Regions from separate parts of the Bacillus sp. FAU20 genome, predicted to be linked through region 1. Evidence: a T-box and tRNA genes for the amino acid it is inferred to sense, from the RefSeq annotation. Region 1 holds a T-box; the other regions hold tRNA genes.
The links. A T-box is a leader RNA that pairs with one kind of tRNA and senses whether it is charged. The one in region 1 lies ahead of AC0OM3_RS09045 (tryptophan--tRNA ligase), so its partner is inferred to be a tRNA-Trp.

Region 1 (4,864 bases):
CACAGTGAATAAAAAGCCTCTTCCCCTACTTCTTCAATTAACTTAAAATCAACTTCACTTTCTATATCTTCTACTTCGTATATATCTTTAAATACAATCATGCTTTCCGTAACATATTCAAATGAATACGTTTCAAAACATTTTTTATACACATCATAATTTGGGCTTTTTGAAGAAATTTCAAAATGTAATTTTTCTAATCCATCTTTTTCAGCTTCGGCAACGCAATACTGCATCATTCCCTCTAATTGCTCTTCTGTAAAAACCTCTGCATTATTTTCTTTTATCATAATAGAAGAAGCACTTCTTCTTATTTTAAAATGTTTTTCTAACTGTTCTATCGTCGCCATATTCTTCCCTCATCTATATCATACTCGAATTTGTAATCGTTCTCCTTGCATGAGCAGGATTGTCCTTGAATATATAGAATACTAGAAAAGATCGCATCTTTAAAGTGCGGAGGAGGTTCTCCAGTGGATATTACAGCATTGCAACAACAGTTAGAGCTTATACAACAAAATGACTATACGCAACTACAACATATAGATATTAATGAATTAACTTTGAACATGCTTCAGTATATCGGAACGACTGATAGTTACGTTCGTTATCAACTTATATATAAATGTTTTGTACATTTTATTCATCATGAATTTCTTATGGATGATCAGCTGAAATTGCTTTTACATACTTGTTTAAGTGATGAGTATTTATATTGTGACATTTACTCCCCGCATTCAGATGGGGTTTTCACACGTTCTTACACTGTTTCGTTAATTGCGTTAATACTCCAATTCGCTAACTCGCACTACTTTTTTACAGAGGAGGATATCGAGGAAATAAAAAATAAACTCATTACATATACAAACTTAGAAACGGATTTTCGAGGCTATATTGAAAATAAAGGATGGGCTCATTGTCTTGCTCATGTATCTGATGCCTTTACTGAAATTGTTCATAATACGTATACAACTTTTGAATGGTACGAAGAATTAATTCATTGTTTATTAAATAAAATCTTTATTCCATCTGACCTTTTTCATAATAACGAAGATGAACGCATTGTTACGCCATTACTAGCAATGCTGTATCATGATTTTCCTCAAAACGAGTTAATTTCTATTATTCATAAAAAAATAAAAAGGCTTCCTCAAATTAGAAAACGCCTTTCGCTTAATGAGTATTGTATTTTATGTGCCAATATTAAAACCTTTTTACGCACATTATTTTTCAGAACAAAAGATGACCATAACTTAGCCTTTACAGCACGTAAAACAGAAAGAATGTTAAAAGAACTTCCTAACTATTATTAAATACAAGGAGCAATGACATGGGTTATATTGAAGATATGAGAAATCTAGTAGGAAATCATCCACTTATTTTAATAGGATCACACGCCATTATATTAAATGAAAAAGATGAAGTATTGCTGCAACTCCGTACAGATTTTAAACGCTGGGGCATTATTGGTGGTGCCCTAGAATATAACGAAACGTTAGAAGATGCTTTAAAACGAGAAGTGTTTGAAGAAACTGGACTTATTATTAAAAATCCAGAACTATTCCGTACATACTCAGGGCCAGACTTCTTTCAAATCTATCCAAACGGCGATCAAGTACACGGTGTACTCGTTGTTTATATTTGCCGAGAATTTCATGGTGAACTTGTATGCGATCAAAGTGAATCAAAAGAACTACGCTTCTTTTCACTTGATAAATTACCTAATAATCTTCCTCCTGTTATTGAGAGGATTATTACAGATTATCTAAAAAAATAAGGGAACGCTTAACGTTCCCTCTCAAATCCAATCTGCTTTTTAATTTCCTCTAAATTTACCTTCGCAATAGCACGTGCCCGCTCAGCACCTTTTTCTAACGCTTCATATAATAAATTTGGCTCATTCATATACATTGCGTATTTCTCCCGAGGTCCAGCTAACTCACGATCTACAACGCGAAATAACTCTTTTTTAACATCGCCCCATCCGATTCCAGTCTCATATTTTTCACGTAATGACTGTACTTCGTCTTCTGTCGCAAATTCTTTATAAATTGTAAATAAGGTTTCTAGTTCTTTCGGTTCATTTGGAAGTGAAGAATCTGTTTTGATTTTAAATATTAATTTTCGTAGTTTTTCTTGCTCTGCAAATAATGGGATCACATTTCCGTAATTTTTACTCATCTTCCTTCCGTCAAGACCAGGTAAAATAGCTCCTTCTTCTTGTATGACATACTCTGGAAGTGTAAATGTCGTGCCAAATGTATGATTAAAATACGTCGCAATATCACGAGCAATTTCAATATGCTGAATTTGGTCTTTTCCAACTGGTACATGAGTAGCTTGAAATAATAATATGTCAGCTGCCATTAAAATCGGGTACGTGTATAACCCCATATTCACTCCCGCATCGACCTCTAACCCTGCTTCTTTATTTTGCTCCACCTTCGCTTTATATGCATGAGCACGGTTCATAAGACCTTTCGGAGTTAGGCAAGCTAAAATCCAAGCTAATTCTAGAATCTCCGGCACTTCCGTTTGTCGATAAAAAATCACATCTTCTCCAAGTCCAAGCGATAGCCAAGTAGCTGCTACCTCTTTCGTATAACTACTAAACTGACTCGGATCATGCACAGCATTTAATGCATGATAATCAGCTATAAAGTACAATGCTTTTCCTTCATTATTCTTTGACATTTGTAATGCAGGTTTAATCGCACCAATATAATTTCCTAAATGCGGATAACCTGTCGGCTTAATTCCTGTTAACATTATTTTGTCACTCATCCTAACTCCTCCTTTCTCAAAATAAAAAGAGCCCCTCATCCTTAAAAAAGGACGAGAGACTCCCGCGGTACCACCTTAATTAGCTATCATGAATAGCTCACTTCAACTTCTTAACGTGAAGCAACCGTCTTTACTTACTCATTTCAGTTAGAAGCTCCAGAGCCCATTCCACATTCATCCCTTACTGATTCCCACCATATCATACATCAGCTCTCTGAAAAGTTTCGAATATGTACTCTTCTCTTTCATCGCTTTTCATTATTTTTTACAGTTTATCACATTTCACTTCTAAACAAACCAAAATTTTCTACTTTATATAGCAGGAATTTCCACTTCAATTGTCTAATACCATATAGGTTTGCAGAAATACTCGAAACAACTTTGGAGGTTTTTTCATGGTAAAATATATATCTATTTTAGGTTCAACAGGATCTATCGGCACATCTGCATTAGATGTCGTTTCAGCTCATCCTGAACATTTCAAAATCGTCGGTTTAACCGCAAATTATAATATTGATCTTCTTGAGCAACAAATCGAAACGTTTCAACCTCGCATTGTAAGCGTTGCGACAAAAGAATTAGCAGACACGCTTCGTACGCGTATTTCAACCAACGTAAAAATTACATACGGAACAGATGGCTTAATTGCGGTAGCTACTCACCCTGATTCAAATCTTTTATTAAGTTCCGTCATTGGTGTTTCAGGGTTACTTCCAACAATTGAAGCATTAAAAGCGAAGAAAGATATTGCCATCGCTAATAAAGAAACGTTAGTTGCAGCTGGTCATATCGTAACTGAACTGGCCAAGCAAAACGGATGTCGTTTAATTCCAGTCGATAGCGAACATTCAGCTATTTTCCAATGTTTAAACGGAGAAAATAATAAAGAAATTGACAAATTAATCGTTACAGCTTCTGGCGGTGCATTCCGTGATAAAACACGTGATGAAATGCAAACATTACAAGCAAAAGATGCTTTAAAGCACCCAAACTGGTTAATGGGGGCAAAACTAACGATTGATTCTGCCACATTAATGAATAAAGGGTTCGAAGTAATGGAAGCAAGATGGCTATTTGATATTCCTTATGAAAAAATTGATGTAATGATTCATAAAGAAAGTATTATTCATTCTTTAGTAGAGTTTATTGATGGATCAGTTATTGCGCAGCTCGGTGCTCCTGATATGAGAATGCCAATTCAATATGCGTTTCACTACCCTACTCGGCTATCTTCTTCCTATGAAAAATTAAATTTATTAGAAATTGGTAGTTTACATTTTGAAAAACCAGATTTAGAGAAGTTCCCTTGTCTACAATACGCATATGAATGTGGCAAAATCGGTGGTACTACTCCCGCTGTATTAAATGCAGCAAATGAAATTGCAAATGCACTATTCTTAAAAAATGAAATTGCCTTTTTCGATATTGAAAAAACAATTTACAAAACAGTTGAAGCTCATCATAACGTAAAAGATCCTTCACTAGATGCTATATTAGAAGCGGATCAATGGGCGCGCCAATATGCAAATGAATTGTTAATAAAAAAGAGCTAAAACAGTTCCCACTGTTTTAGCTCTTTTTTTCACGTATTCAACTTAACAAATCTATAACCGTGCGTTACTAACACTTTTAATATCGCATACCCTGGAATCGCTAAAATAATGCCCATAATCCCAAATAAATTTCCGGCAGTTAAAATAATAAAAATGATAGTAATCGGATGAATGTCTAACTTTTTCCCCATAACTTGCGGAGAAATAAATTTACCTTCTGCTAATTGTACAACCATCATAACGATAATTACTTTTAACACCATTGCTGGCGAGTCGATAAATGCGATAATTAACGCTGGTGTAATCGCGATAATTGGTCCTACGTACGGAACGATATTTACAATCATCGCTAAAATCGCAAGTAATACCGCATATTTTATACCGATAATAAGGTAACCGATTAATAGCATAATACCGATAAACAAGCTCACGATAATTTGCCCTCTAATGTACGAACTAATCGCATAATGCATATCGTCTAGTATTCTCATTGCTGCTGGTTGTCTTTGCTCTGAAATAAACTTTAA
Region 2 (4,864 bases), on a different contig from region 1:
CGCTATCATAAAATCATTTGCCTCTTCATACCAACCAATCTCTTGGCATAAGCGAAGAATACGCACTAAAGTTGGAATTTCATCTTTATGAAACTGCGGTAATTTCTTTGCTTTATTCATGCCATATACGATAAATGACGCTAAATTTTCTTCTTTATAAAATTCTTTCTCTTTCCATACTAATATAGTTCGTTCTTTCCCCTCACCTTTTGGGTGACAAGGTACAAGCAAAGAAAATAATTCAGCGAAATTATTTGGTTCTATATATGTATCTGTAACCAAATTCCAATTTGGATCGCCCTGTACAGCCTTCATATAATTCCCCTTCCCTTTTCATCTATGTAGGAAATATTAATTTATTATCGCGCCACTAAAAATTAATATTGTTATATTCAAAATCTCTCATAATACTTATATCTATCAGTATATCATCTTTTCTCTTATTAAAAATGAAGAATAACAAATTTTAAAAAACTGTCGAAATTATTAACCACATACTTATTATATAATGTCTCAGATACATCACGCTAACATATTAGTTTAATCCATATATGCTAGAATAATGTATCTGAACTTTATATATAATTTAGCTCTTTATGAGTGACCATCAGACTCTCGGTTAATGAAAGTTTCAATTTACTCTGTATGCTCTGAGATTTCGCTCAAGGCAAATCCAGCTTGATCATCTGCTGATTCCCTTATAGCTAAATCTCCTAGTGCTAACATGCCAATAAGTTGACCACTATCAACTACTGGTAATCGTCTAATTTGATGCTGTGCCATTAGCTCTGTAGCTTTTTCAATAGAATCATTTGGAGAAACTGAGATAATATTTGTTGTCATCACATTTGTAATTTTATTAGATCCAGGATGTTTTTCAGCAATCCCTCGAACGACTAAATCTCGATCAGTAACAAGCCCAACAACTTGCTCATTTTCAACAACTGGGATTAATCCAACTGATTCTTCCTTCATTTTAACAGCTGCCTCATATACATTGTCTAGCGGTGTACAATGTACAATATGGGTACTCATTAAGTCTCTAACTCGTGTCATTATTTATTTCCTCCTTTTTATACATACCATAGCTTTTCCAAAATCCCTTTATTTATTTCTGGAAAGTAACGTAATAAAAAGGATTAACAAAATAAAAAAGAGCCAGCATAATGCTGACTCTTTTTTGTATGACCCGTACGGGATTCGAACCCGTGTTACCGCCGTGAAAGGGCGGTGTCTTAACCACTTGACCAACGGGCCATGGCTCCGCAGGTAGGACTCGAACCTACGACCGATCGGTTAACAGCCGATAGCTCTACCACTGAGCTACTGCGGAATAATATATGGTGGGCCTAAATGGACTCGAACCATCGACCTCACGCTTATCAGGCGTGCGCTCTAACCAGCTGAGCTATAGGCCCATATACTTTACAGGGGCAGTAGGAATCGAACCCACACTGGAGGTTTTGGAGACCTCAGTTCTACCTTTAAACTATGCCCCTAAATGATGCCGGCTAGAGGACTTGAACCCCCAACCTACTGATTACAAGTCAGTTGCTCTACCAATTGAGCTAAGCCGGCATAAAAAAATGGTGGCTCGGGACGGAATCGAACCGCCGACACGAGGATTTTCAGTCCTCTGCTCTACCGACTGAGCTACCGAGCCAACATAAATGGCGGTCCCGACCGGGGTCGAACCGGCGATCTCCTGCGTGACAGGCAGGCATGTTAACCACTACACCACGGGACCATTTGGTTGCGGGGACAGGATTTGAACCTGCGACCTTCGGGTTATGAGCCCGACGAGCTACCGTGCTGCTCCACCCCGCGACAATATAAAGTTTTAAAAAATGGAGGAGGTAGAGGGATTCGAACCCCCGCGCGACTCTCGCCGCCTGTCGGTTTTCAAGACCGATCCCTTCAGCCGAACTTGGGTATACCTCCATGAAGGAAAAAATATTTTATTATTATATGTCTAAACCATTAAAGAAAAAATGGAGGAGGTAGAGGGATTCGAACCCCCGCGCGATTCTCACCGCCTGTCGGTTTTCAAGACCGATCCCTTCAGCCGAACTTGGGTATACCTCCGAGACATATATTAAATAAAGTGGAGCCTAGCGGGATCGAACCGCTGACCTCCTGCGTGCAAGGCAGGCGCTCTCCCAGCTGAGCTAAGGCCCCATGTTTTTTGGGAATATCGGGAAGACAGGATTTGAACCTGCGACCCCCTGGTCCCAAACCAGGTGCTCTACCAAGCTGAGCCACTTCCCGTTAATAAAAGCGCGCCCGAGAGGAGTCGAACCCCTAACCTCTTGATCCGTAGTCAAACGCTCTATCCAATTGAGCTACGGGCGCATATGGTGCCGAGGGCGGGGGTCGAACCCGCACGGTGGTCACCCACCGCAGGATTTTAAGTCCTGTGCGTCTGCCTGTTCCGCCACCCCGGCATGTCATATTGAAAATTGGAGCGGAAGACGGGATTCGAACCCGCGACCCCAACCTTGGCAAGGTTGTATTCTACCACTGAACTACTTCCGCAAGACATGTATGAGTTATTTTATTAAAAGTGCGGGTGAAGGGAGTCGAACCCCCACGCCAAAGGCGCTAGATCCTAAGTCTAGTGCGTCTGCCAATTCCGCCACACCCGCATATTTCATTAAAATGGTGAGCCATGAAGGACTCGAACCTTCGACCCTCTGATTAAAAGTCAGATGCTCTACCAACTGAGCTAATGGCTCTTAATGGCTGGGCTAGCTGGATTCGAACCAGCGCATGACGGAGTCAAAGTCCGTTGCCTTACCGCTTGGCTATAGCCCATTAATTAAGAATGGTGGAGGGGGGCAGATTCGAACTGCCGAACCCGAAGGAGCGGATTTACAGTCCGCCGCGTTTAGCCACTTCGCTACCCCTCCGACATATATGGTGGAGGATGACGGGATCGAACCGCCGACCCCCTGCTTGTAAGGCAGGTGCTCTCCCAGCTGAGCTAATCCTCCATTTTGCCTGGCAACGTCCTACTCTCACAGGGACAAGGTCCCAACTACCATCGGCGCTAGAGAGCTTAACTTCCGTGTTCGGTATGGGAACGGGTGTGACCTCTCTGCCATCATTACCAGACTGTATTCATTTAAGACAAGAATCATTGTAACTTATTCACTTCTGAAAGTCAACAAGTTTTTTATATTCTTTCAAAACTAGATAACATTGCTACATATTATATGGTTAAGTCCTCGATCTATTAGTATTCGTCAGCTCCACATGTCACCATGCTTCCACCTCGAACCTATCAACCTGATCATCTTTCAGGGATCTTACTAGCTTACGCTATGGGAAATCTCATCTTGAGGGGGGCTTCATGCTTAGATGCTTTCAGCACTTATCCCTTCCGCACATAGCTACCCAGCTATGCCCTTGGCAGAACAACTGGTACACCAGCGGTGCGTCCATCCCGGTCCTCTCGTACTAAGGACAGCTCCTCTCAAATTTCCTACGCCCACGACGGATAGGGACCGAACTGTCTCACGACGTTCTGAACCCAGCTCGCGTACCGCTTTAATGGGCGAACAGCCCAACCCTTGGGACCGACTACAGCCCCAGGATGCGATGAGCCGACATCGAGGTGCCAAACCTCCCCGTCGATGTGGACTCTTGGGGGAGATAAGCCTGTTATCCCCGGGGTAGCTTTTATCCGTTGAGCGATGGCCCTTCCATGCGGAACCACCGGATCACTAAGCCCGACTTTCGTCCCTGCTCGACTTGTAGGTCTCGCAGTCAAGCTCCCTTATGCCTTTGCACTCTACGAATGATTTCCAACCATTCTGAGGGAACCTTTGGGCGCCTCCGTTACACTTTAGGAGGCGACCGCCCCAGTCAAACTGCCCACCTGACACTGTCTCCCGGGTCGATAAGACCCGTAGGTTAGAATTTCAATACAGTCAGGGCGGTATCCCACCAGCGCCTCCACCGAAGCTAGCGCTCCGGTTTCAATGGCTCCCGCCTATCCTGTACAAACTGTACCAAAATTCAATATCAGGCTACAGTAAAGCTCCACGGGGTCTTTCCGTCCTGTCGCGGGTAACCTGCATCTTCACAGGTACTATAATTTCACCGAGTCTCTGGTTGAGACAGTGCCCAAATCGTTACACCTTTCGTGCGGGTCGGAACTTACCCGACAAGGAATTTCGCTACCTTAGGACCGTTATAGTTACGGCCGCCGTTTACTGGGGCTTCAGTTCAGAGCTTCGCTTACGCTAACCCCTCTCCTTAACCTTCCAGCACCGGGCAGGTGTCACCCCCTATACTTCGCCTTACGGCTTCGCAGAGAGCTGTGTTTTTGCTAAACAGTCGCTTGGGCCTATTCACTGCGGCTTTCCGTTAAGAAAGCACCCCTTCTCCCGAAGTTACGGGGTCATTTTGCCGAGTTCCTTAACCAGAGTTCTCTCGCACACCTTAGGATTCTCTCCTCGCCTACCTGTGTCGGTTTGCGGTACAGGCACCTTTTATCTCGCTAGAAGCTTTTCTTGGCAGCGGGGAATCAAAGACTTCGCTCCATAAGGAGCTTCCCCATCACAGCTCAGCCTTCACGATAAGCGGATTTGCCTACTTATCAGCCTAACTGCTTGGACGTGCACAACCAATCGCACGCTTCTTCTATCCTTCTGCGTCCCTCCATTGCTCAAACGATAAAGAGGTGGTACAGGAATATCAACCTGTTGTCCATCGCCTACGCCTGTCGGCCTCGGCTTAGGTCCTGACTAACCCTGAGCGGACGAGCCTTCCTCAGGAAACCTTAGGCATTCGGTGGACGGGATTCTCACCCGTCTTTCGCTACTCATACCGGCATTCTCACTTCTAAGCACTCCACCAG
Region 3 (4,864 bases), on a different contig from region 1:
CATATGAGGACGCGTTATATACTCATCTATGTTCTCTTCATTTAAATCAACAAATTTAGCCTCTTGTATCTCTTCAGGTTGAGTTTTTATTTCACCACTTATATATGCTACTTTAAAAACAACAGCTAGAATATGCATAGAGGTATTATAATAAACCCCTGTAATTCCGATAGGCTTCACCGTTAACCCTGTTTCCTCTTTTATTTCCCTACAGACAGCTTGATCGAGCGCTTCGCCTTCTTCTACCTGTCCTCCTGGCAACTCCCACGTATCAGCTCGCCAGTGCACTTTTGTTAATAACACTTCATTTTTTTCATTTGTTAAATAACCTGCTACAGCAACTATATGCTTTGGTGTCTTATGTTCCATATTAAGCCTCCTAGAGATAATGAATATTATATATATCCCTATAATCATATTCACTACCTACAACAAAATACCTTTAATACTTCATCACCTTAATTAACTTCATAAAAAAGACCCTATCCGCTAAGCGAAAAGGGTCATCTATCGTATTACTCTCCTAAGTCTACGTTGTGATAAACTTGTTGAACATCTTCCAAATCTTCTAATGCATCAACCATTTTCTCAAATTGTGCTTGAGCATCTTCAGGAAGTGTTACATCACTTTGTGCAAGCATTGTTAATTCTGCAACTGTAAACTCCTCAACGCCAGCACCTTTAAGTGCAGATTGTACTGCATGGAATTGATCTGGTTCAGCATACACGATAACAGAATCTTCTTCTTCTAGAATGTCACGTGCATCTACATCTGCTTCCATTAAAATTTCAAGAACTTCATCTGATGTTTTACCTTCAAGGCCGATAACAGCTGTCGCATCAAACATGTAAGCTACAGAACCGTTCACACCCATATTACCACTATTTTTGCTAAATGCAGCTCGTACATCTGCTGCAGTACGGTTTACGTTATTTGTAAGTGTATCTACAATAACCATAGCTCCATTTGGTCCGAATCCTTCATAACGAAGCTCGTCATAATTTTCTTCTGAACCGCCTTTTGCTTTTTCAACTGCACGATCAATAATTGTTCTTGGAACATTGTATGTTTTCGCACGCTCTAATACAACTCTTAGCGCTTGGTTTGATTCTGGATCTGGCTCGCCTTGTTTTGCTGCCACATAAATTTCACGCCCAAATTTCGCGTATATACGGCTTGTATTTGCATCTTTTGATGCTTTTTTGTCTTTAATATTGTTCCATTTACGGCCCATACTTTCCACTCTCTTTCCCGTTTTAAATCTACATAAAAATATTAATATGAAATATAATGTGTGTTCAACACATTTTTAAAAGAAATATAAAAAGTTCATTTTTGATTCATATTACAGACATAATATAAATCACTATCATTTTGTTCTTTCGACAAGTTATATTATACATGAATTCCTACGTTTATTACGAATTTTAGAAGCACATAGTATAATTTAACAAAAAGACTCTAACATTTCTGTTAGAGTCTTTTTATATTGCCGATACCGATTTCTATAATATTTCCATAATTACTTTCTATTGTTATATAATAAAAATAGGAAATAATTTGAAGAAAAGATGGAGGGAGAATTATGACACATTCAAAAGACAAAAAATCACATGCTTTTAAAGGAATAGGAGATAAGTTAAACCCAACTATCTATCAAGTAAGATTCATGAAATTAGATGAAACAATCCAATTTGAGGCGTTTCCTGAATTGAAGGAATTAGGGGACTGGTTAAGTACTTCAACACATATGTGGGCGTGCCACTCAACTATGTATAAGTACAACAGAGAAGAGTTTGAAAAGAAGTTTTTAGAAATTACAAACTTAACCGTTGATAATGTACTAATATCTACTGGTGGTGTCGGATTTAACTTCATGTCACCGGGGTGGAGAAATTCTCTCTAGAGTGCTCGAAAGGAATATTGTATATGCAATATTCTGCTGGAATTTTATAGTATACAACAATTAAAAGGATACAAATGAATGTTTGTTTTTATCCTTTTAATGTTTCGCAGTTTACTCACCGTACACTTTTTCTGCTTATTTTGTCATGTAATGAAAAGAAAACACAAAAAAACTCTATACTAATTGTATAGAGTTTTTTACGCCGTTCATGATACCGATGGTCGGGGTCGAACCGACACTCCCGAAGGAACACGATTTTGAGTCGTGCGCGTCTGCCAATTCCGCCACATCGGCACAAAAGAAAAGGCGGCAACCGGATTTGAACCGGTGATAAAGGTTTTGCAGACCTCTGCCTTACCACTTGGCTATGCCGCCATATAAAATTTTATTGGAGCGGAAGACGGGATTCGAACCCGCGACCCCAACCTTGGCAAGGTTGTATTCTACCACTGAACTACTTCCGCAAAAATGGCTGGGCTAGCTGGATTCGAACCAGCGCATGACGGAGTCAAAGTCCGTTGCCTTACCGCTTGGCTATAGCCCATCGAATTCTTACTTAATTATATGTAAGTATCCATTAGATTATTTGTAATTTTTAAAATAAAAATGGGGCGACTGATGGGAATCGAACCCACGAATGCCGGAGCCACAATCCGGTGCGTTAACCACTTCGCCACAACCGCCATGTTGTGTAAATATATATTTGGCAGGGGCAGTAGGAATCGAACCCACACTGGAGGTTTTGGAGACCTCAGTTCTACCTTTAAACTATGCCCCTATGTAAATGGTGGAGGGGGGCAGATTCGAACTGCCGAACCCGAAGGAGCGGATTTACAGTCCGCCGCGTTTAGCCACTTCGCTACCCCTCCGAAACTTACATGGTGCCGGCTAGAGGACTTGAACCCCCAACCTACTGATTACAAGTCAGTTGCTCTACCAATTGAGCTAAGCCGGCATATTTTATTAAAATAAATGGTGGCTCGGGACGGAATCGAACCGCCGACACGAGGATTTTCAGTCCTCTGCTCTACCGACTGAGCTACCGAGCCTTATTAAAATGGCGGTCCCGACCGGGGTCGAACCGGCGATCTCCTGCGTGACAGGCAGGCATGTTAACCACTACACCACGGGACCATTTGGTTGCGGGGACAGGATTTGAACCTGCGACCTTCGGGTTATGAGCCCGACGAGCTACCGTGCTGCTCCACCCCGCGATAATACTATTCATATAAAAATTATATGGTGGAGGATGACGGGATCGAACCGCCGACCCCCTGCTTGTAAGGCAGGTGCTCTCCCAGCTGAGCTAATCCTCCAAAGTGGTGACCCGTACGGGATTCGAACCCGTGTTACCGCCGTGAAAGGGCGGTGTCTTAACCACTTGACCAACGGGCCAAATATTATAAATCCTATGGCGGAGAGCAAGGGATTCGAACCCTTGATACGCTTGTGACGTATACACGATTTCCAATCGTGCTCCTTCGGCCAACTCGGACAGCTCTCCAATGGCTCCGCAGGTAGGAATCGAACCTACGACCGATCGGTTAACAGCCGATAGCTCTACCGCTGAGCTACTGCGGAATAATATTGCCTGGCAACGTCCTACTCTCACAGGGACAAGGTCCCAACTACCATCGGCGCTAGAGAGCTTAACTTCCGTGTTCGGTATGGGAACGGGTGTGACCTCTCTGCTATCATTACCAGACATTATTCTTTTGAGACAATCATTATTATAACTTATTTACTTTAAAAGTCAACAAGTTTTTTATGTTCTCTCAAAACTAGATAACATTGCTACATATTATATGGTTAAGTCCTCGATCTATTAGTATTCGTCAGCTCCACATGTCACCATGCTTCCACCTCGAACCTATCAACCTGATCATCTTTCAGGGATCTTACTAGCTTACGCTATGGGAAATCTCATCTTGAGGGGGGCTTCATGCTTAGATGCTTTCAGCACTTATCCCTTCCGCACATAGCTACCCAGCTATGCCCTTGGCAGAACAACTGGTACACCAGCGGTGCGTCCATCCCGGTCCTCTCGTACTAAGGACAGCTCCTCTCAAATTTCCTACGCCCACGACGGATAGGGACCGAACTGTCTCACGACGTTCTGAACCCAGCTCGCGTACCGCTTTAATGGGCGAACAGCCCAACCCTTGGGACCGACTACAGCCCCAGGATGCGATGAGCCGACATCGAGGTGCCAAACCTCCCCGTCGATGTGGACTCTTGGGGGAGATAAGCCTGTTATCCCCGGGGTAGCTTTTATCCGTTGAGCGATGGCCCTTCCATGCGGAACCACCGGATCACTAAGCCCGACTTTCGTCCCTGCTCGACTTGTAGGTCTCGCAGTCAAGCTCCCTTATGCCTTTGCACTCTACGAATGATTTCCAACCATTCTGAGGGAACCTTTGGGCGCCTCCGTTACACTTTAGGAGGCGACCGCCCCAGTCAAACTGCCCACCTGACACTGTCTCCCGGGTCGATAAGACCCGTAGGTTAGAATTTCAATACAGTCAGGGCGGTATCCCACCAGCGCCTCCACCGAAGCTAGCGCTCCGGTTTCAATGGCTCCCGCCTATCCTGTACAAACTGTACCAAAATTCAATATCAGGCTACAGTAAAGCTCCACGGGGTCTTTCCGTCCTGTCGCGGGTAACCTGCATCTTCACAGGTACTATAATTTCACCGAGTCTCTGGTTGAGACAGTGCCCAAATCGTTACACCTTTCGTGCGGGTCGGAACTTACCCGACAAGGAATTTCGCTACCTTAGGACCGTTATAGTTACGGCCGCCGTTTACTGGGGCTTCAGTTCAGAGCTTCGCTTACGCTAACCCCTCTCCTTAACCTTCCAGCACCGGGCAGGTGTCACCCCCTATACTTCGCCTTACGGCTTCGCAGAGAGCTGTGTTTTTGCTAAACAGTCGCTTGGGCCTATTCACTGCGGCTT

Region 2: it encodes a tRNA-Trp, which carries the amino acid that the T-box ahead of AC0OM3_RS09045 (tryptophan--tRNA ligase) is inferred to sense. The anticodon was not compared.
Region 3: it encodes a tRNA-Trp, which carries the amino acid that the T-box ahead of AC0OM3_RS09045 (tryptophan--tRNA ligase) is inferred to sense. The anticodon was not compared.

Annotation. Positions count from the first base shown of each region.
Region 1 covers NZ_JBVYHY010000011.1:124,632-129,495, reverse strand. The annotation lists gene AC0OM3_RS09060 (GNAT family N-acetyltransferase) at 1-350, opposite strand, end outside; gene AC0OM3_RS09055 (DUF2785 domain-containing protein) at 474-1,313, shown strand; gene AC0OM3_RS09050 (NUDIX hydrolase) at 1,331-1,777, shown strand; gene AC0OM3_RS09045 (tryptophan--tRNA ligase) at 1,786-2,784, opposite strand; T-box leader at 2,829-3,042, opposite strand; gene AC0OM3_RS09040 (1-deoxy-D-xylulose-5-phosphate reductoisomerase) at 3,180-4,337, shown strand; gene AC0OM3_RS09035 (AI-2E family transporter) at 4,367-4,864, opposite strand, start outside.
Region 2 covers NZ_JBVYHY010000027.1:403,248-408,111, reverse strand. The annotation lists gene AC0OM3_RS27755 (DUF3965 domain-containing protein) at 1-315, opposite strand, end outside; gene AC0OM3_RS27750 (CBS domain-containing protein) at 637-1,056, opposite strand; tRNA gene AC0OM3_RS27745 (tRNA-Glu) at 1,186-1,257, opposite strand; tRNA gene AC0OM3_RS27740 (tRNA-Asn) at 1,259-1,333, opposite strand; tRNA gene AC0OM3_RS27735 (tRNA-Ile) at 1,342-1,418, opposite strand; tRNA gene AC0OM3_RS27730 (tRNA-Trp) at 1,429-1,499, opposite strand; tRNA gene AC0OM3_RS27725 (tRNA-Thr) at 1,506-1,578, opposite strand; tRNA gene AC0OM3_RS27720 (tRNA-Phe) at 1,588-1,663, opposite strand; tRNA gene AC0OM3_RS27715 (tRNA-Asp) at 1,672-1,747, opposite strand; tRNA gene AC0OM3_RS27710 (tRNA-Met) at 1,751-1,827, opposite strand; tRNA gene AC0OM3_RS27705 (tRNA-Ser) at 1,849-1,941, opposite strand; tRNA gene AC0OM3_RS27700 (tRNA-Ser) at 1,993-2,085, opposite strand; tRNA gene AC0OM3_RS27695 (tRNA-Ala) at 2,106-2,178, opposite strand; tRNA gene AC0OM3_RS27690 (tRNA-Pro) at 2,195-2,268, opposite strand; tRNA gene AC0OM3_RS27685 (tRNA-Arg) at 2,279-2,352, opposite strand; tRNA gene AC0OM3_RS27680 (tRNA-Leu) at 2,356-2,444, opposite strand; tRNA gene AC0OM3_RS27675 (tRNA-Gly) at 2,461-2,535, opposite strand; tRNA gene AC0OM3_RS27670 (tRNA-Leu) at 2,565-2,645, opposite strand; tRNA gene AC0OM3_RS27665 (tRNA-Lys) at 2,660-2,735, opposite strand; tRNA gene AC0OM3_RS27660 (tRNA-Gln) at 2,740-2,814, opposite strand; tRNA gene AC0OM3_RS27655 (tRNA-Tyr) at 2,826-2,909, opposite strand; tRNA gene AC0OM3_RS27650 (tRNA-Val) at 2,918-2,993, opposite strand; rRNA gene rrf (5S ribosomal RNA) at 2,999-3,114, opposite strand; rRNA gene AC0OM3_RS27640 (23S ribosomal RNA) at 3,216-4,864, opposite strand, start outside.
Region 3 covers NZ_JBVYHY010000027.1:196,059-200,922, reverse strand. The annotation lists gene AC0OM3_RS26765 (NUDIX hydrolase) at 1-369, opposite strand, end outside; gene AC0OM3_RS26760 (YebC/PmpR family DNA-binding transcriptional regulator) at 516-1,235, opposite strand; gene AC0OM3_RS26755 (DUF3884 family protein) at 1,587-1,907, shown strand; tRNA gene AC0OM3_RS26750 (tRNA-Leu) at 2,120-2,201, opposite strand; tRNA gene AC0OM3_RS26745 (tRNA-Cys) at 2,212-2,282, opposite strand; tRNA gene AC0OM3_RS26740 (tRNA-Gly) at 2,297-2,371, opposite strand; tRNA gene AC0OM3_RS26735 (tRNA-Gln) at 2,377-2,451, opposite strand; tRNA gene AC0OM3_RS26730 (tRNA-His) at 2,515-2,590, opposite strand; tRNA gene AC0OM3_RS26725 (tRNA-Trp) at 2,612-2,685, opposite strand; tRNA gene AC0OM3_RS26720 (tRNA-Tyr) at 2,693-2,776, opposite strand; tRNA gene AC0OM3_RS26715 (tRNA-Thr) at 2,787-2,862, opposite strand; tRNA gene AC0OM3_RS26710 (tRNA-Phe) at 2,881-2,956, opposite strand; tRNA gene AC0OM3_RS26705 (tRNA-Asp) at 2,966-3,041, opposite strand; tRNA gene AC0OM3_RS26700 (tRNA-Met) at 3,045-3,121, opposite strand; tRNA gene AC0OM3_RS26695 (tRNA-Val) at 3,148-3,223, opposite strand; tRNA gene AC0OM3_RS26690 (tRNA-Glu) at 3,228-3,302, opposite strand; tRNA gene AC0OM3_RS26685 (tRNA-Ser) at 3,320-3,411, opposite strand; tRNA gene AC0OM3_RS26680 (tRNA-Asn) at 3,414-3,488, opposite strand; rRNA gene rrf (5S ribosomal RNA) at 3,497-3,612, opposite strand; rRNA gene AC0OM3_RS26670 (23S ribosomal RNA) at 3,713-4,864, opposite strand, start outside.